Regions from separate parts of the Nocardioides salarius genome, predicted to be linked through region 1. Evidence: predicted binding sites of a transcription regulator. Region 1 holds the regulator's gene; the other holds the start of a gene.
The links. Region 1 encodes LexA, which represses DNA repair genes until DNA is damaged. Its sites were predicted from a motif close to TCGAACANNTGTTCGA; they were not measured.
Positions count from the first base shown of each region.

Region 2: a site for LexA is predicted at 1,638-1,653, ahead of JOE61_RS01870 (HNH endonuclease signature motif containing protein). Genes of this name have one in related genera too.

Region 1 is NZ_JAFBBZ010000001.1:1,354,307-1,357,507, forward strand. Features, by position in the region: gene JOE61_RS06575 (methyltransferase domain-containing protein) at 1-186, opposite strand, end outside; gene JOE61_RS06580 (LysM peptidoglycan-binding domain-containing protein) at 355-681, opposite strand; gene lexA (transcriptional repressor LexA) at 1,005-1,739, shown strand; gene JOE61_RS06590 (alkaline phosphatase D family protein) at 1,846-3,201, shown strand, end outside.
Region 2 is NZ_JAFBBZ010000001.1:362,313-365,513, reverse strand. Features, by position in the region: gene JOE61_RS01885 (hypothetical protein) at 1-42, opposite strand, end outside; gene JOE61_RS01880 (hypothetical protein) at 150-482, shown strand; gene JOE61_RS01875 (hypothetical protein) at 486-1,007, opposite strand; gene JOE61_RS01870 (HNH endonuclease signature motif containing protein) at 1,667-2,977, shown strand; gene JOE61_RS01865 (hypothetical protein) at 3,071-3,201, opposite strand, start outside.

The DNA of each region.
Region 1 (3,201 bases):
GCGGCCGTCGCCTCCGCCCACGTCGAGCACCCGCAGCCCGCCGCCGGGCCCGCCCAGCGCCTCGGCCTGGCGGCGCAGCGTCTCGCGCACCACGCTGAACCGCAGCCGGCCCCACGGCGCCTCGCACCAGGCCTGCCACTGCGCCAGTCGTTCCTCGAACACGTCGTCGTCGCGAGCCGCACCCATGCCCCCACCCTGACCGAGGCGCACCCGGACATGGCGCGAGGGGCGGGCCCACTGCGGGCCCGCCCCTCGTCTTTCCCCTGGTTTCGCCGGCCGGGGTCGAGGCGACCGGCGAAAATCGTGGGCGGCCAGGTGGCCGCCGTGCCCGGACCTCACGCCCGGGCGTCCGGCTCAGCCGGCCGGGACGACCAGCCGCTGACCGGTGACCACCAGGCCACCGTCGAGGGAGTTGAGCCGCTGGATGCGCTCGATGACCTCACGCACGTCGCCGGCCTCGGCACGCTCGGCGGCGATCGCCCACAGCGTGTCGCCCGTGCCGACGGTGATCATCTCGGTCGCCGGGGTGGGACCGGACTCGCTGGTGGCCACCGAGCCGCCGGCCAGGACGACGCCCACCAGGGCGACGAGCAGCAGGCCGAGCGCCAGCACCACGAGCCGGCCGCGGCGGGTCAGCCGGACGGTGGTGGACAGGGCGGGAGTGAGGGTCATCGTGCTCATCTGGACCTCCTGGGGAAGGGGGTGGTCGGGTGGTCGATCGCTGCGAGGTGATGTCTACCGACGACCACCGACAGTCCCGCTCGAGCCGGCCATCAGGCGCCGGATCGACCAGGTGTTCGATCGAACACATGAGCGAGACTAGATCAGGTGTTCGATGCACGCAAGGGGTCCGGTGAACAATTGTTCGAGACGGTGGTGACGCCCGGCGCCTCGCGACACGCAGTCGAACAGATGTTTGAAGTCGGGCGCGCGCGGCGATACCGTGGCCCCACGACCATCCGAGCGGACTCCCCGGCTCGGGCCTCGCGCACGAAAGGCACACGATGGCGACCAAGGACGGCGGCCCCCGCAAGCGGGGCGTCGCAGAGCTGCCCGACGGGCCCCCTGACGCGACCGGTCTGACCCCGCGCCAGGTCAAGGTGCTGGCCTGCATCAAGGAGGCCATCGAGACCCGCGGCTACCCGCCGAGCATGCGCGAGATCGGCCAGGCCGTCGGCCTGACCAGCACCTCCAGCGTCTCCCACCAGCTCAAGGTGCTCGAGGAGAAAGGCTTCCTCAAGCGCGACCCCCACCGCCCCCGCGCCCTCGAGGTCTTCCTGCCCGAGCTGATGGCCCGGCGCAAGGCGATCTCCTCGGCCGACGAGAGCTCGGTCGACGAGACCGACATCGGCAACACGATGCCGCAGGCCTCCTACGTGCCGGTCGTGGGCCGGATCGCCGCCGGTGGCCCGATCCTGGCCGAGGAGCGCGTCGAGGCCGTCTTCCCGCTGCCGCAGCAGCTCGTCGGCGACGGCCAGCTGTTCCTGCTCGAGGTCTCCGGCGACTCGATGATCGACGCCGCGATCTGCGACGGCGACTACGTGGTGATCCGCCAGGAGCAGACCGCCAGCAACGGCCAGATGGTCGCCGCCCTGATCGGCGAGGAGGCCACCGTCAAGACCTTCCAGCGCAAGGACGGCAAGGTCTGGCTGCTGCCCCACAACGACGCCTACGAGCCCATCGACGGCACCCACGCCTCCATCCTGGGCGTCGTCACCGCCGTGCTGCGCAGCGTCTGAGCCCCACCACCGACCCTCACCGACCCGCCGTCGAACCGACGGTGAACAGTCGGTGTCGACACCCCCGTCCGCGTCACGCGGGCGGGGTTTCGTCGTTGGATGAGGCGTGACCCCACCCCAGAGCCCGACCTCGACCTCGCTCGCCCGGCGTACCGTGCTGGCCGCCGGAGGCGCCGGCAGCGCCGCGATCGCCGTCGGCAGCGGCGTCCTGCCGGCCGCCCAGGCGGCCCGGGCCCGCCACGACGTCTTCGCCCACGGGGTCGCCTCGGGCGACCCGCTGCCGCGCGCGGTGCTCATCTGGACCCGGGTCACCCCCACCCGCGCCGCCACCCCGGGCTCCGGCAAGGGCCCGCGGCTGGGGGTGCGCTGGGAGGTCGCCACCGACCGCCGCTTCCGCGACGTGGTGCGCCGCGGCCGCTTCGTCACCAGCGCGGCGCGCGACCACACCGTCAAGCTCGACGTGCGCGGCCTGCGGCCCGCGACGACCTACTACTACCGCTTCATCGCCCGCGGCCAGCGCAGCCCCGTCGGCACCACCCGCACCGCCCCGGCCAATCGCGCCACGCCCGACAACCTGCGCTTCGGCGTGGTCTCCTGCGCCAACCTGCAGGCCGGCTGGTTCAGCGCCTACCGGCTGCTCGCCGAGCGCGACGACCTGCACGCGGTGCTGCACCTGGGCGACTACCTCTACGAGTACGCCCCCGGCCAGTACGGCATGGGCCAGTCCAACGTCGACGTCCGCGCCCACGACCCGGCCCGCGAGATGGTCTCGCTGTCCGACTACCGCCGCCGGCACGCGCAGTACAAGACCGACCCCGACCTGCAGGCGCTGCACGCGAGGTACGCCTGGATCGTGACCTGGGACGACCACGAGGTCACCAACGACCAGTGGCGCAAGAACGCCGAGAACCACGACGACAGCGAGGGCGACTACCTCAAGCGGCGCGCCCGCGCCCACCGCGCGTACGACGAGTGGATGCCGGTGCGCATGGACGGCACCGCCTCGCTGGGCGACGGCGCCCGGCTCTACCGGCGGCTGCGCTTCGGCGACCTGGCCGAGATCAGCATGCTCGACCTGCGCACCTACCGCTCCCAGCAGGTCGCCACCCCGGTCGTCGACGCCGAGGTCAACGACCCGTTGCGCACCATCACCGGCAACCGGCAGATGGAGTGGCTCAAGGACTCCCTGACCCGGGGCAACCACGCCCCGCAGTGGAAGGTGATCGGCAACCCGGTGATGATCGCGCCCGTCACCTTCGCCGACCTGCCCAACGAGCTCATCGACCCCGTCAACAACGTCACCGGGCTGCTGCCGCAGGACGGCGCGCCGTACAACGTCGACCAGTGGGACGGCTACACCGCCGACCGGCGCGAGGTCTTCGCCCACATCCGCGACCACCAGGTCAAGGACGTGGTCTTCGTGACCGGCGACATCCACTCCGGCTGGGCCTGCGACCTGCCG
Region 2 (3,201 bases), 990 kb from region 1:
GCGGCGGGTGGTCGCGCGGGACGGATGGGGGGTGCTCGGCACGGTGGTCCTCCGCTGATCGGCTCGGTCGGCTCGGTCGGCTCGGGTGCGGGTCCCCACGACCGTATCCGACGCCGCGGGGCGCGCACGGATCGACACGTGGGTCGAACGTGCGTTCGATCCTGTGGGAGGATCGGCGGGTGGCCGGCGGGATGAACAAGCGGGGGAGCGGGGTGCCGCTCGGCGAGCGCCGGCGCAGCGACCGGCCGGCCCCGCCCGCCGCGCCCGCGCGTCGTACGCCGACCTCGGCGTGCCCCGCGCGGCACTGCTGGGTGGGCGACCCGCTCGACGAGGAGGGCGAGAAGCGCCCCGGCCTGCTGCTGGAGTGGCGGCAGGGTCCCGAGGGCTGGCAGGGCCTGGTCGTGTACGCCGCGCGCGTGCGGCCCGGCTCGTGGGGCCTGGTGCAGGAGTGGTTGCCGAGCGCGAGCCTCACGCCGCTGTGAGGCTCAGCGGCGCCCGCGTCGGCAGGTCGGCACCTCGCTCCACCGCAGCGAGCGCACCGGGCTCGCGTCGTGGCGGGTGCGCAGCCGCACCCGCAGCCGCTGGGTGACCAGGCGGCCCGTGGTGGAGACCCGCGCGAGCGGCGCGGCGCGGCCGGGCCGCACCCACGGCGTGCGGCTGCTGCCGCTCCACGGCTGGGAGTAGGCGCGGTCCTTGAAGCTGATCTCGGCTCGGCGCAGCCGCTTCTCGTGGACGTTGTGCAGGCGCAGCACGATGCGGCGGAAGCCGTCCTTGCGCGGTGGGCGACAGCCCTCGAGCGCCGCCCGCCGGTAGGTGGTCAGGCGCGCCCAGCCCCGGTCGCGGTCGTCCGCCGCGCGGCGGTCCGCGGTTCCGGCGGCGGCGCTGACCTGGACCGTGGCCACGGGCGCGGTGGCCGAGGCGGTGGGTGTCGGCGACAGGGGCAGCGAGAGGGCGGCCGTGGCGAGCGCGGTGGCGACGACGGCGGACAGGCGGGAAGGTCGGTGCACCCGAGGAATGTAGGCCCAGCTGTGGCCTGTGTGACGGATGTGACTGATGAGGTCATCCGTGTCGAAGGACGGGGCTGACCCGTCTCCGGCGGGGACACGCCGGAGACGGCCGGGTTGCGCCTCGGACCGCGACCACCAGGGGGGACTGAGGTGGCGGCGTCCCTCCGAACTCTGTCGCGGCCGCGACGGCCGCGCAGGCTGTTGGCGAACCTCGGCCGTGAATCCGGCAGGTGTCCAGACGACCCGACTGGACGTCCCCGGACGCCTCGTCGGTCGAGCAGTGACGGGCGCCAGCCAGGAACGACGCCGAGACCCCGTACGTCAGAACCCGGCTCCGGCACGGTCCTGACGACCCTCACGCGACACGCCGACGGCGGCGTACGGGTCGTCAGGACGGTGCGCCTCGGGGAGTGGTCGGACCGGGCGGGCCGAGGAGCCCTGCGCATCCTCCGTTGGTCGAGCAGTGACGAGCGCCAGCGAGGAACGTCGCCGAGACCCCGCAAACAAACGGGCGTCCGTACGCCGGAGACCCCGGTGGTCGATCAGCGGTCCAGCCCTGCCACCCGGGTCGCCCAGCAGGCCCCGACAGCGCCCTGGAGCGACGAACCAGGTGTGCACAACCCCTTGTCGTCGAACATCTGTTCGAGTAAAATCGGGTCATGATCGAGACCGACAGCCACGGGCAGCCTCTCGAGGTCGACGACCTCGACGCTGACTGGTTGCTCGACTTCGCCCACGAGGCCGAGGCGGAGGTCCGCAGGGCCGAGCGGCGCCGGTTGCGGGTGGTGCTGCGCTGGTGCGACCTGAACCCCGCAGCAGACGATGAGAGCCGGCTCTCGTGGGGTGAGCAGGAGCGGGTCTGGGACTGCGACGCCTGGATCGGCGGGGAAGGGGTGCCTGCGGTCGCGGAGTTCTCGGCCGAGAAGCTCGCTGCGGTGATGCGGATGTCGCCGGCGGCGACGACCAGCCTGATGGCCGAGGCGCTCGAGCTGCGGCACCGGTTGCCGAAGATCTACGCCCGGGTGGAGTCCCTCGACGTTGCGCTGTGGCGCGCACGTCGGGTCGCGAAAGCCACCCAAGGGCTCTCCCCGGAGGCTGCCGCGCACGTCGACGCCGTGCTGGCGCCGGTCGTGGACTCGGTGGGGCCGACGCGGATCGACCGGGCGGTCGCCGAGGCGATCGCGCTGCACGACCCCGCGTCGTTGGAGGTCGCGGAGGTGAAGGTCGCCACCAACGAGTGGGGCCTCACTCTGCGCCACCGCCGCCCCGGTGAGGGCGGGCAGTGGGCTGGCACCTCGTGGCTCGGCATCACCGGAGACACCCCCACCCTGCAGCGCCTGCACGACCTGATCATCGACACCACCGCCCCGCCCGCCGACCCCACCGACCCCGCCGATACGGACAGTGAGCGCGACCTGGGTGTGCGGCAGATCGAGGCGCTCGGCGTGGTCCTCGACGGGCTCGGTGCACCGCGACCGCGGGTGCGGCTCAACATCGACATCACCAGCGAGGACCTGGTGGCCGACACGACGCAGGTCGGTCAGGTGCTCGGGCTCGGTCCCGCAACGGTGGCGAAGATCCGCGACTGGCTGAGTGGCGCATCGGTGACGGTGCTGCCGGTCCTCGACATGGCACGGGTCGACGCGATCGACGACCACGACCCGACCCGGTGGATGCGCGACCTGGTCACCCGCCGCGACACCCACTGCGTCTTCCCGTTCTGCGACACCGGCTCCCCGCGCTGCGACCTCGACCACATCACCCCCTACATCCCGCTCCACCTCGGCGGCCCACCCGGCCAGACCCACCCACAGAACTTGGCGCCGCTGTGTCGACACCACCACCGGGCCAAGACCGACGACCACTGGACCTACCAGCGCACCGACCACGGCGACTACCTCTGGCGCGACCACCACGGGCACAGCTACGCCGTCACCCGGTGGGGCACCCTCGAGCTCGACGGGCGCTGACTCTGCGTCGAACCTGGCGTGGGAGGAGGGTCCGGACCTGGAACGAGGCCGGCGGGGGCTTCGACTTCACCCGGCCCGAGCGGTCCATCTCAGTCAGAGGCGGGCGCGAAGGGTCGCCATGCGCCCCTGGCGGCTGCCCGCCCGGGCGTACTCATGTGCGCGTCCGCGGCTGCGGGAGAACGCACTCAGCCGTCTGAGGTTCAGCCCGTGGTGCGAGTAGAAGT